DNA from 2 places in the Priestia sp. YIM B13552 genome. Region 2 is predicted to be linked to the other one. Evidence: a T-box and tRNA genes for the amino acid it is inferred to sense, from the RefSeq annotation. Region 2 holds a T-box; the other holds one or more tRNA genes.

Region 1 (7,240 bases), on a different contig from region 2:
AGATACGCACAAGCCATCGATGGTTATTGAAGAAAGATTATTACATCGTATTGAAAATGTCGTGGTCATTGATCACCATAGACGTGGAGAAGACTTTATTGAAGATCCTCTTCTTGTCTATATGGAGCCATATGCTTCCTCGACAGCAGAGCTCGTTACTGAGCTTCTTGAATACCAGCCAAAACGATTTAAAATTGATATGCTAGAAGCAACGGCACTTTTAGCTGGTATTATTGTCGATACAAAAAGCTTTACATTACGCACGGGATCTCGTACGTTTGATGCAGCGTCCTTTTTACGTTCTCAAGGCGCAGATACGGTTCTTGTTCAAAAGTTTTTAAAAGAAGATATCACGCAATATGTACAGCGAGCACGCTTTATTGAACATGCAGAGATTTATACAGCAGGTATTGCTATTTCACGAGCTGAACCAAACAAAATGTATGATCAAGTGTTAATTGCGCAAGCTGCAGATACGCTGCTTTCAATCAGCGGAGTGGTTGCTTCGTTTGTTATTTCTAAGCGGCGGGATAATCTAATTGGCATTAGTGCTAGATCGCTTGGAGATATCAATGTACAAGTTATTATGGAAAGTCTCCAAGGCGGAGGCCACTTAACGAATGCTGCTACTCAGCTCCAAGACATTAGTTTGGATGAAGCTGAAGAACGGCTTAAACAAGCAATTGATGAGTACTTAGATGGAGGTAAAAAATCATGAAAGTAATTTTCTTAAAAGATGTAAAAGGAAAAGGCAAAAAAGGTGAAGTGAAAAATGTTTCAGATGGCTACGCACATAACTTCTTATTAAAAAATGGTTATGCTGTTGAAGCTACAGGCGGTAATGTGAAGGTATTAGAAGCACAAAAAAATAGAGAGCAAAAAGATGCAGCTGCAGAACTTCAAGCAAACAAAGAGTTAAAAGCAACTCTTGAAGAACTAACAGTTGAATTAAAAGCAAAATCTGGTGAAGGCGGCCGTTTATTCGGTTCTATCACAAGCAAACAAATTGCTGAAGAATTAAAGAAAAAACACAAAATTAAAGTAGATAAGCGTAAAATTGAATTAAATGATGCCATTCGCGCATTAGGCTACACAAATGTACCGGTTAAATTACATCCAGAAGTAACGGCTACTGTAAAGGTACACGTGACTGAACAAAAATAAACGTACGATTGAAAAATAGGTAAATAATATAAAGGGTTGGCGCGGACTTGTATTTGTTCGCGCCAACATTTATGATGAAAGAAAATACGAAAGAATATAAGAGGGGCATAGAAATATGAGTGATCTTTTTGCTGATCGTCTTCCGCCTCAGAATATTGAAGCAGAGCAAGCGCTATTAGGGGCCATTTTCTTAGAGCCTTCTTCTTTAACCTTAGCATCTGAACTGCTGATACCTGAAGATTTTTACCGGGCATCGCACCAGAAAATCTTTACATGTATGCTGAAACTTTCTGACCAAGGTGAACCGGTTGATTTGGTAACGGTAACGTCTGAATTAGCTGATCAAAAAATCTTAGAAGAAGTTGGCGGCGTATCGTATTTAAGTGATTTAGCTAACTCTGTTCCAACGGCTGCAAACGTAGAGTATTACGGTAAAATTGTAGAAGAAAAGTCGATTTTACGCCGTCTAATTCGTACTGCAACGCATATTGCTTCAGAAGGATATGCAAGGGAAGACGAAGTGGAAGTTTTATTAAATGAAGCGGAAAAAAACATTTTAGAAGTAGCACAGCGTAAAAACAGCGGTGTGTTTCAAAATATCAAAGATGTACTTGTACAAACGTACGATGATATCGAAGTTCTTCACAATCGAAAAGGTGACATTACAGGTATCCCAACCGGGTTTAGTGATTTAGATAGAATGACAGCAGGGTTCCAGCGAAATGATTTAATCATTGTAGCGGCCCGTCCATCGGTAGGTAAAACGGCTTTTGCCTTAAATATTGCGCAAAACGTTGCAACGAAAACGGATGAGAACGTAGCAATCTTCAGTTTAGAGATGGGTGCTCAGCAGCTTGTTATGAGGATGCTGTGTGCCGAAGGAAATATTGATGCACAAAGGCTGCGTACAGGCTCGCTTACAGCTGATGACTGGGGAAAGCTTACGATGGCAATGGGATCTTTGTCCAATGCAGGCATTTATATTGATGATACACCTGGTATTCGAGTAGGTGAAATTCGTTCTAAGTGTCGTCGCTTGAAACAAGAAGGCGGACTTGGGATGATTTTAATTGACTACTTACAGCTTATTCAAGGTAATGGACGAAGCGGAGAAAACCGACAGCAGGAAGTATCTGAAATTTCGCGTGCGTTAAAATCTTTAGCTCGTGAATTAGAAGTTCCTGTTATCGCCTTATCACAGCTTTCCCGTGGAGTAGAGCAGAGACAAGATAAGCGACCGATGATGTCTGATATCCGTGAATCCGGAAGTATTGAGCAGGATGCCGATATCGTAGCTTTCTTATATCGTGAAGACTATTATGAAAAAGATACAGAAAATCAAAATATTATCGAGATTATTATAGCCAAGCAGCGTAACGGTCCAGTTGGAACTGTACAGCTTGCCTTCGTAAAAGAGTACAATAAATTCGTTAATCTCGAGCGGCGCTTCGATGACGCAGGAGTGCCGCCTGGTGCATAAAACCTCTCAATATGAGAGGTTTTATTTTATTGTTATCGTATTCGTTCCGCAAAATACGATATATTTGTAATAACTTTTGTTAAATCGTTCGGATTTAATTGACTTTAGCGTGATAAATTGATACACTTATCCATGGTTAAATTATGTCGTAGTGAGCTGTTGCTTACTAAGCGGAGGTGCTTAAGATATGTCTTCAGTCGTTGTAGTAGGAACACAATGGGGAGATGAAGGAAAAGGGAAGATTACAGACTTCCTATCAGAAAATGCAGAAGTGATTGCACGTTACCAAGGTGGGAACAATGCAGGTCACACAATTAAGTTTAATGGTGAAACTTATAAGTTACATTTAATTCCTTCAGGTATTTTTTATAATGACAAAACGTGTGTAATTGGAAACGGTATGGTTGTCGATCCAAAAGCGCTTGTTCAAGAATTAAAATACTTACATGATCGCGGTGTAACAACAGAAAACTTACGTATTAGTAACCGAGCTCATGTGATTCTTCCATATCATTTAAAATTAGATGAAGTTGAAGAAGAACGTAAAGGTGAAAATAAGATTGGTACAACGAAGAAAGGTATTGGACCAGCTTATATGGATAAAGCAGCACGTGTTGGTATTCGAATTGCCGATTTACTAGACCGTGAAGTATTTGAAGCAAAATTAACACAAAACTTAGCTGAAAAGAACCGCCTTCTTGAAAAAATGTATGAAGTAGAAGGCTTTACATTAGAAGAAATTTTAGATGAGTACTATGATTATGGTCAACAAGTTGCAAAATACGTTGTTGATACATCAGTAGTATTAAATGATGCGTTAGACGAAGGACGTCGTGTACTATTTGAAGGCGCACAAGGTGTTATGTTAGATATCGACCAAGGAACATATCCATTTGTTACATCTTCAAACCCAGTAGCGGGTGGAGTAACAATTGGCTCTGGTGTAGGTCCATCTAAAATCAAACACGTTGTAGGTGTATCAAAAGCGTATACAACTCGTGTTGGTGACGGTCCTTTCCCAACTGAATTAACAAACGAAATCGGTGATCAAATCCGTGAAGTAGGACGTGAGTATGGTACAACAACTGGTCGTCCTCGCCGTGTAGGTTGGTTCGACAGTGTAGTTGTACGTCATGCTCGTCGCGTTAGCGGAATCACAGATTTATCTTTAAACTCAATTGATGTATTAACGGGAATTGAGACATTAAAGATTTGTGTAGCTTACCGTTATAAAGGGGAAGTTATGGAAGAATTCCCTGCTAGCTTAAAAACACTTGCAGAATGTGAACCTGTATACGAAGAGCTTCCAGGTTGGACAGAAGATATTACGGGTGTGAAAACATTAGATGAGTTACCTGATAACGCTCGCCACTACTTAGAGCGCGTGTCTCAATTAACAGGTATTCCTTTATCTATTTTCTCTGTAGGTCCAGATCGTACACAAACAAATGTATTACGTGGTGTATATAGCTAAATAAAAAAGGTTAGCTCCTCGTGAGCTAACCTTTTTTATTTATAATTGGTGCTTTGTTAACAAGATTTTTAAAAAAAGCTCAATAATAAAAAGAAAGTTTTAAAAAAACTATTGCATTCATATTAAATATCATGTTATTATAATAAGCGTCGCTAAGAGATATAACATGAGCCATTAGCTCAGTTGGTAGAGCATCTGACTTTTAATCAGAGGGTCGAAGGTTCGAGTCCTTCATGGCTCACTTTTGTTACAACGTGGCCCGTTGGTCAAGCGGTTAAGACACCGCCCTTTCACGGCGGTAACACGGGTTCGAATCCCGTACGGGTCATTTTTAATATTTTTAATACATAGCATATAGACTGAGGTCCCGTGGTGTAGCGGTTAACATGCCTGCCTGTCACGCAGGAGATCGCGGGTTCGATTCCCGTCGGGACCGCCATTTTGGCTCGGTAGCTCAGTTGGTAGAGCAAAGGACTGAAAATCCTTGTGTCGGCGGTTCGATTCCGTCCCGAGCCATCAAAAAGCATGACTTTATTTAAAGTCATGCTTTTTTCTTTTATTTACATTTAAAAGAAAACGTTATTTGCTTTGTATCTCTTTTGTGGTAATATATTACTTTTGTATTTAGAGATGGTTGAAAATCATATATCTTCATGTATAGTAGAGGATGAACTTGTGACGTTTCAAGGGTTATCAAGTATAATAAAACTACGGTATTCAAACAGTATGAATACTATCTTTTATATTTTGCTTCAACTAATAAAGGAGAACGATGATCATGGATAAACGTATTTTAGTCGTAGATGACGAAAAGCCGATTGCAGATATTTTAAAGTTTAATTTGCAAAAAGAAGGTTACGAAGTATTTTGTGCTTATGATGGCGTAGAAGCACTTGAAAAAGTGGAAGAAGTACAGCCTGAAATGATTTTATTAGATATTATGCTTCCTCAGAAAGATGGAATGGAAGTTTGCCGAGAAGTGCGCAAAAAATATGATATGCCAATTATCATGTTAACAGCAAAAGACTCTGAAATTGACAAAGTTTTAGGTCTAGAATTAGGTGCAGATGATTATGTAACTAAGCCATTTAGTACGCGTGAATTATTAGCACGTGTAAAAGCTAATTTACGTAGACATCAACAGGTAGCTGTTCCAACGGAAGAAAGCGAAACGAATGAAATTACGATTGGAGCACTTGTTATTCACCCAGATGCTTATATCGTGTCTAAGCGCGGAGAAACGATTGAACTGACTCACCGTGAATTTGAGCTGCTGCATTATTTAGCGAAGCACATTGGACAAGTCATGACGCGTGAACACTTGCTTCAAACTGTATGGGGTTATGACTATTTTGGTGATGTGCGTACGGTAGATGTAACAGTTCGAAGATTACGTGAAAAAATTGAAGATAATCCAAGCCATCCAATGTGGATTGTAACAAGACGTGGAGTAGGCTATTATTTACGCAGCCCAGAGCAGGAGTAATTTTAGATGAAGAAAGTAAGGCTCCTGCAATCTATTCATTTAAAGTTTGTATTGATTTATGTGCTGCTTATTTTAATTGCGATGCAAATTATTGGGGTCTATTTTGCACGACAATTAGAAAAAGAATTAGTTAACAACTTTCGAACGTCTCTTCAAGAGCGGACAGACTTGCTGACGTATAACATTGGACAAGAAATGGTGAAAAATCGTGATGATGATTCACCCACTCTTGAGGAAGACTTAAAGACTATTTTACGAGATTTTGCTTCAAGACCCAATTTAGCTTCAAATGATATGAATGACATCTCTGAAGTAAGAGTCATTGACCAAAATAGAAGAATCATTGCTACATCGAACTCAAATCCTCAACAGATCATAGGTAAAAAGACTAATGATTTAGCGATTACAAATGCGTTGTTAGCAGGAACGAACTCTGATAATGTATTTGTTGATCAAAGCGGACAGCGAATTAGAGTTATGATACAGCCTATTCGTTTACAGGATAAAGTAGGTGCCAGTCAATCAAATTCAACTAATAAAAATGGAAAAGTTCAGTCTAGCGAAGAAATCTTAGGTGCTATTTACTTAACAGCTTCCATGGAGCCTGTTTACGATCAAATGAGTAATATCAATCAGATCTTTAAGGCAGGTACAGTGATTGCTCTTTTTATTACAGCTATTTTAGGCGTGTTTTTAGCTCAGACGATTACTCGTCCAATGTCTGAAATGAGAAAACAAGCACTTGAGATGGCCAAAGGGAATTTTACGAGAAAAGCTAAGGTATACGGGTATGATGAGATTGGTCAGCTAGCTCTCACGTTCAACAACTTAACAAGAAAGCTTCAAGAAGCACAGGCAACTACAGAAGGGGAGCGCCGTAAGCTTAGCTCGGTATTAGCTCATATGACGGACGGCGTTATTGCGACGGATCGAAAAGGAAGAGTAATTTTAATTAATGATCCAGCTGCAGCTATGCTAAATGTTTCACGTGAAACGGTTTTGTCTGACCCAGTTGTTTCCCTATTAGATCTTGAAGAAACGCATACGTTTGAAAGCTTGCTCGCTAATCAAGAGTCATTAATTTTAGACTTTAGTACAAAATCGGATCCTTTTATTTTAAGAGCTACCATTTCCGCTATTCAAAAAGAGACCGGTTTTATTAACGGAATTATCATTGTCTTGCATGATATTACAGAGCAGGAGAAAATTGATCAAGATCGCCGAGAATTCGTAGCGAATGTTTCACATGAATTGCGTACGCCGTTAACAACGATGCGCAGTTATTTAGATGCGCTTGCAGAAGGAGCATGGCAAGATAAGGACTTAGCTCCAACATTTTTAAATGTAACGCAAACGGAAACAGAACGAATGATTCGTCTCGTTAACGACTTGCTTCAATTATCTAAGCTAGATAGTCAAGACTACCGATTTAGTCGTGACCCAATCAATTTTGTGAAGTTCTATCATTACATCATTGATCGCTTTGAAATGACAATTGAACAAGGTATTTCGTTCGTGCGCGACTTGCCAAATGAAGCAATCTATGTCGCTATCGATCAAGATAAAATTACACAAGTATTAGATAACATTATTTCCAATGCAATAAAATATTCACCTGAAGGCGGAACCATTACGT
Region 2 (7,240 bases):
AAAGGTCGTGCCATTACTCATAAAGGGATTGGCCAAAAAGTACTTGAACGTTTTTCACAAGCTTGCGAAGATGTAAGTTCAGTTGAATCGGCTCCTAAAATGGAAGGCCGCAGCATGTTCTTAGTCTTGGCACCTAAAAACGAAAAGTAATAGAACGAGGAGGAACACCCCATGCCAAAAATGAAAACACATCGTGGCGCTGCAAAGCGTTTCAAAAAGACTGGAAGCGGTAAATTAAAACGTGCTCGTGCTTACACAAGCCATTTATTCGCTAACAAATCTACAAAACAAAAGCGTAAATTACGTAAAGGTTCTTTAGTAAGCAAAGGTGACTTCAAACGTATCCGTCACTTATTAGATAACATTAAGTAATTTGGGTTGAGATAGAAACAATACAGGAGGTAAACAATTATGCCACGCGTAAAAGGCGGTACAGTAACACGCAAACGTCGTAAAAAAGTTTTAAAATTAGCTAAAGGTTTCTTCGGTTCGAAGCATAGATTATATAAAGTTGCTAATCAGCAAGTTATGAAATCTCACATGTATGCTTATCGTGACCGTCGTCAGAAAAAACGTGACTTCCGTAAATTATGGATCACACGTATTAATGCAGCTGCTCGTATGAACGGTCTTTCTTACAGCCGTTTAATGCACGGTTTAAAATTAGCAGGTATTGAAGTTAACCGCAAAATGCTTGCTGACTTAGCTGTAGCTGATGAAAAAGCATTTGCTGAATTAGCAACTGCTGCTAAAAAAGGCTTAGATAAGTAATGAATATAAAGTCTCGTCATCTTTAGATGATGAGGCTTTTTTGCTATTGGAGGACATATCATGAATGAACTGCTGCTTACCTATTTTATTATTATTAATATCGTAGGGGTAGGAATGATGTATAGAGATAAACAAAAAGCGAAAAGACATGAGTGGCGAATTGCCGAAAGCACACTGTGGACGGTAGCTGCTATCGGAGGAGCTCTTGGAGGACTGATTGGTATGTATTGCTATCGTCATAAAACGAAGCACACATCGTTTACAGTAGGTTTTCCTATTCTTGCTGCTCTTGACTTACTTTTCTTTTTTGTTATCAGCTGAGCACAAATGATTTTGTGCTCAGTGTAAAAATTCTCGAACGGGGCTTTTCCAGCGAATAGGAGCATTTGGATACATGTCGTGTACGTGGCTTTCCAGCAGCTTGAAATCTTGTTTTTGCAGTTCGTGTAACCGAGATGGATCTGTTAACACCATTGTAATTGACAAAGATTCTGGTTCATTGGGATTGCTGTATTTTTCTCCTTCAAATAAAATACCTTTATACGTTAGTAGAAAATTTTTGCGGATATTCGTTTTTTCATCAACGACAAAAAATTGCTGATGTTCCTGAGCTGCTACAAGCTTCCGCTTTGGACTGCGAAAATGCTGAACCAGCTTTAATAGTGTGTAAGCAACAAGCGCGAAAATGAACACGCGAACGATAACAATAACAAACATAACGCTCCCTCCTTTACAAGGCACAGTTTTCTTACTTTACGTTCGAGTTTCTAAAAAGTTTCATGATTTTTGATATAATTTCTTTATTGGTTTAAAAAGAAGAAGATATACATAATTACAGGAGTGATTACATTGAATTTACAACAGCTATTTACCATGCAGCGCCAGCTGGATCAGCATATAGAGGATAAGCATGAGCTTCATAAGGAAGATTTGATTCCGAGAAAGCTTTTAGCACTGCTTGTCGAAATCGGAGAGCTGGCAAACGAAACACGCTGCTTCAAATTTTGGAGCGTCAAACCTCCGGCTGAAGATGCTGTTATTTTAGAAGAATTTGTGGACGGCGTACATTTTATCCTTTCTTTAGGGATTGAAAAAGGATACGATGATTTAACTGAGTTACCAAATGCAAAAGCAAGTGATTCAAAAACAGCACAATTTTTACAGGTATTTGCACAAGTTGCAGCTTTCGAGCAGGATCAGTCGAAAGAAAACTATGTGGACATGTTTGTATCTTACATGACGCTTGGCGATATGTTTGGTTTTTCCGCTGAACATATTGAAGAAGCATACATCTCAAAAAATGAAGTGAATTTTAAACGCCAAGAACAAGGATACTAGAAATAAAGGGATGGGAAATTTTACTTCAACCTCTTTTTAGCTATAATAGAGGTATACATATGAAAGGGGTAATCCATATGACAAAGTTAGATGAAACATTGACAATGCTTAAGGCACTAACAGATGCAAAAGGAATTCCTGGAAATGAGCGTGAACCGCGTGAGGTTATGAAGAAATATATTGCACCTTATGCAGATGAAGTAACGACGGATGGGCTAGGCAGTTTGATTGCAAAAAAAGTAGGCAACGAACAAGGGCCTAAAATTATGGTAGCCGGTCACTTAGATGAAGTAGGCTTTATGGTAACTCAAATTGATGAACGCGGCTTTATTCGTTTTCAAACGGTCGGCGGATGGTGGTCTCAAGTGATGCTTGCTCAACGCGTAACCATCGTTACATCTAAAGGAGAAGTAACGGGGATTATTGGCTCAAAGCCTCCTCATATCCTGCCTCCAGAAGTTCGTAAAAAGCCAGTTGATATTAAAGATATGTTCATCGATATTGGTGCTTCTAGCAGAGAAGAAGTAGCGGAGTGGGGAGTGAAACCTGGTGATCAGGTTGTGCCTTATTTCGAATTTACGGTTATGAACAACGAAAAGATGCTGCTAGCGAAAGCTTGGGATAATCGTATTGGCTGTGCAATCGCTATTGATGTATTAAAAGCTTTAAAAAATGAAAAACATGAAAATGTTGTGTATGGTGTAGGAACGGTGCAAGAAGAAGTTGGACTTCGAGGTGCAAAAACATCCGCTAACTTTATTGAACCGGATATTGCATTTGCTGTTGATGTCGGAATCGCTGGAGATACACCTGGTGTTTCTGATAAAGAAGCATCTTCTAAAATGGGAGATGGTCCGCAAATCATTTTATATGATGCTTCCATGGTTTCGCATAAAGGACTTCGAGATACAGTGGTAGATGTGGCAGATGAATTAAATATTCCATATCAATTTGATGCAATCGCTGGAGGCGGTACGGACTCAGGTTCTATCCATATTTCAGCTAACGGGGTTCCAGCACTTTCAATTACGATCGCAACTCGTTATATCCATTCTCATGCAGCGATGCTTCATCGTGATGATTATGAAAATGCAGTCAAATTAATTGCCGAAGTAATTAAACGCTTAGACCGAAATACGGTTAACGCAATTACGTATAATTAAAAAAAAGCTCATTCTCCTAGGAGAATGAGCTTTTTGCTGTACAGAGGAAAAGGCTATTTATTTTAAACCGTTTTCAAGTGTTGTCAAAATTTCTTCTTTTTCTGATTCTGGAGACTTTTCCCAAAGCACCTCAAATAAAACACCAAGTCCAGGGAGCATTTTTTCTTCGCCGCTTTGAATAGCGTCAGAAATTGTAGCTTCAAGCTCTTCTTTTGAGTTTCCTGAAACGTTTGCAATAACAGCATTTCGTAAATTAAGATCCATCATTTTCACCTCAGCTATCGTAAAGTTACCAATAGTTTTTGTTTTCTTTGCGATTTCTATGTACAATAAAGTGAAACTTATCTAATGATTATTGAGCAAAATGTAATCGAACTATTTATTTTTATATAGATAAAGGAGTTATGTTTGTGAAACAAATTGATTCAGTTAAAAATCCGCAGGTAAAAGCGTGGAAAAAGCTGCATAATAAAAAAGACCGTGATAAACAGGGCCTTTTTATGGTAGAAGGCTTTCATTTAGTCGAAGAAGCTATCAAAAATGAGGGTTGCGTAAAGGAACTAATTATACGCCAATCGATCGAAGTGCCAGCACAGTGGAACATAGACGGTATTGAAATAACCGTTGTCAACGAAGCAATAATCAAATTATTATCTGACACCGAAACACCTCAAGGAATTATCGCTGTGTGTTTTCAAACGAAGCATGCAGAAATCATTCATACAGCACAGAAAGTATTGCTTTTAGATGCGGTGCAAGATCCAGGTAACCTAGGTACGATTATTCGAACCGCTGATGCTGCCGGAGTGGACGCTATTATCGTTGGAGAGGGCAGCGTGGATGTGTACAACCCAAAAGTCGTTCGGTCAACGCAAGGAGCGATTTTTCATCTTCCAATTGTAAAAGGTGATTTACTCGAAATGATTTCACTGTTAAAAGAAAGAGGAATAGCAGTTTATGGCACGTCGCTACAAAATGGAAAGGTCTATACACACATAAAACCTTCAAACGAATTTGCGCTGATTGTAGGAAATGAAGGAAACGGCGTAAGCGAGAAAGTGCTGGAACAAACGGATCAGAATCTGTACATTCCCATCTATGGAAAGAGCGAGTCGCTAAATGTTGCCATCGCTTCTGGAATCTTACTTTATTATTTACGCGGAATGTAGTTGCATCGAGAACGTGTTTTCACTATAATAATACAATAGTTACATATGTAAAAAACGATGAAAGAGAGCAGTAGCTTATGTCCGTTTATGCAGGGAGAAAATGCCGTGACTGAAAGCATTTTTATAAATGTAATAAGTGAATTCACCTCTTGAGTTGACACTTAGACCATCTTACATAGATGTAAAGGTGTTCCGGAGATTCCGTTAACTTGAATGAAGTGAACTGTATACGTCTGCGTATATAGTTAACAAGGGTGGTAACGCGACTAATCCTCGTCCCTTTTTTGGGAGGAGGTTTTTTTATTTGTCATTTTTTACGTTAAAAGGAGGAATAAGTGATGAAAGAACGTTTACAAGAACTTCAACAAGAAGCAATTGCAAAAGTCGAAGCAGCAAGTGCTTTAAAAGAATTAAACGACGTACGCGTAGCTTATTTAGGAAAGAAAGGCCCTATCACAGAAGTACTTCGCGGTATGGGAAAACTTTCAGCTGAAGAGCGTCCTGTAATGGGAGCACTTGCAAATGAAGTGCGTGAAGCTATTGCATCTAAAATTGAAGAAAAACAAACGGCGTTAGAAGCAGCTGAGGTAGAGCGTAAACTTGCTTCAGAAACAATCGACGTAACGCTGCCAGGACGCCCTGTTAAAGCAGGTACGCATCACCCGCTAACAAGCGTGGTTGAAGAAGTAGAAGATTTATTCTTAGGAATGGGCTATGAAGTAGCAGAAGGACCGGAAGTAGAGCAGGACTACTATAATTTCGAAGCGCTGAACTTGCCAAAAGGTCACCCAGCACGTGATATGCAAGATACGTTCTATATTACGGAAGAAACACTTCTTCGTACGCATACATCAACTGTTCAAGCTCGTGTTATGAACAAGAATGAAGGCAAAGGACCTGTTAAAATTATTTGCCCGGGTAAAGTGTACCGCCGCGATGACGATGATGCTACGCATTCTCATCAATTCATGCAAATTGAAGGTCTTGTAGTAGACGAAAACATTCGTATGAGCGATTTAAAAGGCACGCTTGAAGTATTTGTGAAAAAGATGTTCGGTGCAGACCGTGAAATTCGTCTTCGTCCAAGTTTCTTCCCGTTCACTGAGCCGTCTGTAGAAGTAGACGTATCGTGTGCAAAATGTGGAGGTAAAGGCTGTAATGTATGTAAACAAACAGGCTGGATTGAAATTTTAGGAGCAGGCATGGTTCATCCAAATGTCCTTGAAATGGCTGGATACGATTCAACTAAATATCGTGGTTTTGCTTTTGGAATCGGTGTAGAGCGTATTGCTATGTTAAAACACGGCGTGGATGATATTCGTCACTTCTATACAAATGATGTTCGTTTCTTAGATCAATTTAAACAAGTATAAAGGAGGGGCTACGATGTTTGTATCTTATCGTTGGTTACAAGAGTATGTTGACTTATCAGGCGTAACGGCAGAAGAGTTAGCAGATAAAATCACAAAAAGTGGAATTGAAGTTGAAGGTGTAGAAAACTTAAATAAAGGCATCAGCGGAGTGGTAATTGGTCACGTTGTAGAACGTGAACAGCATCCAAATGCTGATAAATTAAGCCGCTGTCAAGTAGATCTTGGCGGAGGAGAAATCGTTCAAATCGTGTGCGGAGCACCAAACGTGGCACAAGGTCAAAAAGTAGCGGTTGCAAAAGTGGGAGCTGTACTTCCAGGTAACTTTAAAATCAAGCGTGCTAAGCTTCGCGGTGAAGAATCGAACGGTATGATTTGTTCTCTTCAAGAGCTTGGCATTGAAAGCAAGCTTGTGGCAAAAGATTATCAAGAAGGCATCTTCGTGTTCCCAAGCGATGCTGAAGTAGGAGCGGATGCACTAGATGCATTAAACTTAAACGATGAAGTATTAGAACTAGGGCTAACACCAAACCGTTCAGACTGCTTAAGTATGTTAGGCGTAGCACATGAAGTGGCTGCTATTTTACGTCGTGAAGTGAAGTATCCGTCAGTAAACGTGCAAACGTCTGATGAGCAAGCAGCTGATTATCTTTCCGTTAAAGTAGAGGCAAAAGAAGACAATCCGCTTTACGTAGCGCGCGTTGTGAAAAACGTAAAAATTGCTCCGTCACCATTATGGATGCAAACGCGTTTAATGGCAGCTGGTATTCGACCTCATAACAACGTTGTTGATATTACCAACTATATTTTGCTTGAATACGGCCAGCCGCTGCATGCTTTTGACTATGATCGTCTTGGTTCAAAAGAAATTGTTGTACGTCACGCGTCAGAAGGCGAAAAGTTTGTAACACTTGATGATCAAGAGCGCGTATTAAAAGGCAATCAGCTTGTCATTACAAACGGCAGTGAGCCGGTAGCTCTTGCAGGTGTAATGGGCGGAGCGAACTCCGAAGTAAAAGACGATACGGTAAATGTTCTCATTGAATCAGCTTACTTCAAAGGCTTAACGGTTCGCCAAGCTTCAAAAGACCACGGTCTTCGCAGTGAGGCAAGCGCTCGTTTTGAAAAAGGAATTGATCCTAACCGTACGCGTGTAGCTGCTGACCGCGCAGCAGAATTAATGGCTGAATACGCTTCAGGTGAAGTGGTAAGCGGTACTGTAGAAGTAGATACACTAACTGTGGAACCTGCTGTTGTAGCTGTGTCACTTGGCCGTATTAACGATGTGCTTGGTACAGAGCTATCAATGGAAGAAGTACAAGACATTATGAACCGTCTTCAATTTGAAAACAAAGTGGAAGACGAAACCATTGTTGTAACAGTGCCAACTCGTAGAGGCGATATTACAATTGAAGAAGATATCGTCGAG

What was found. A T-box is a leader RNA that pairs with one kind of tRNA and senses whether it is charged. The one in region 2 lies ahead of pheS (phenylalanine--tRNA ligase subunit alpha), so its partner is inferred to be a tRNA-Phe.
Region 1: it encodes a tRNA-Phe, which carries the amino acid that the T-box ahead of pheS (phenylalanine--tRNA ligase subunit alpha) is inferred to sense. The anticodon was not compared.

The regions. Positions count from the first base shown of each region.
Region 1 is NZ_JBHZOU010000004.1:27,100-34,339, forward strand. Features, by position in the region: gene ACFX40_RS17220 (DHH family phosphoesterase) at 1-718, shown strand, start outside; gene rplI (50S ribosomal protein L9) at 715-1,164, shown strand; gene dnaB (replicative DNA helicase) at 1,280-2,644, shown strand; gene ACFX40_RS17235 (adenylosuccinate synthase) at 2,832-4,118, shown strand; tRNA gene ACFX40_RS17240 (tRNA-Lys) at 4,287-4,359, shown strand; tRNA gene ACFX40_RS17245 (tRNA-Glu) at 4,375-4,446, shown strand; tRNA gene ACFX40_RS17250 (tRNA-Asp) at 4,482-4,557, shown strand; tRNA gene ACFX40_RS17255 (tRNA-Phe) at 4,562-4,634, shown strand; gene yycF (response regulator YycF) at 4,897-5,604, shown strand; gene walK (cell wall metabolism sensor histidine kinase WalK) at 5,611-7,240, shown strand, end outside.
Region 2 is NZ_JBHZOU010000002.1:1,020,159-1,027,398, reverse strand. Features, by position in the region: gene infC (translation initiation factor IF-3) at 1-150, shown strand, start outside; gene rpmI (50S ribosomal protein L35) at 172-372, shown strand; gene rplT (50S ribosomal protein L20) at 412-771, shown strand; gene ACFX40_RS11350 (DUF1294 domain-containing protein) at 832-1,092, shown strand; gene ACFX40_RS11345 (hypothetical protein) at 1,111-1,488, opposite strand; gene ACFX40_RS11340 (dUTP diphosphatase) at 1,621-2,109, shown strand; gene ACFX40_RS11335 (M42 family metallopeptidase) at 2,187-3,272, shown strand; gene sspI (small acid-soluble spore protein SspI) at 3,330-3,536, opposite strand; gene ACFX40_RS11325 (TrmH family RNA methyltransferase) at 3,677-4,441, shown strand; T-box leader at 4,490-4,725, shown strand; gene pheS (phenylalanine--tRNA ligase subunit alpha) at 4,780-5,814, shown strand; gene pheT (phenylalanine--tRNA ligase subunit beta) at 5,828-7,240, shown strand, end outside.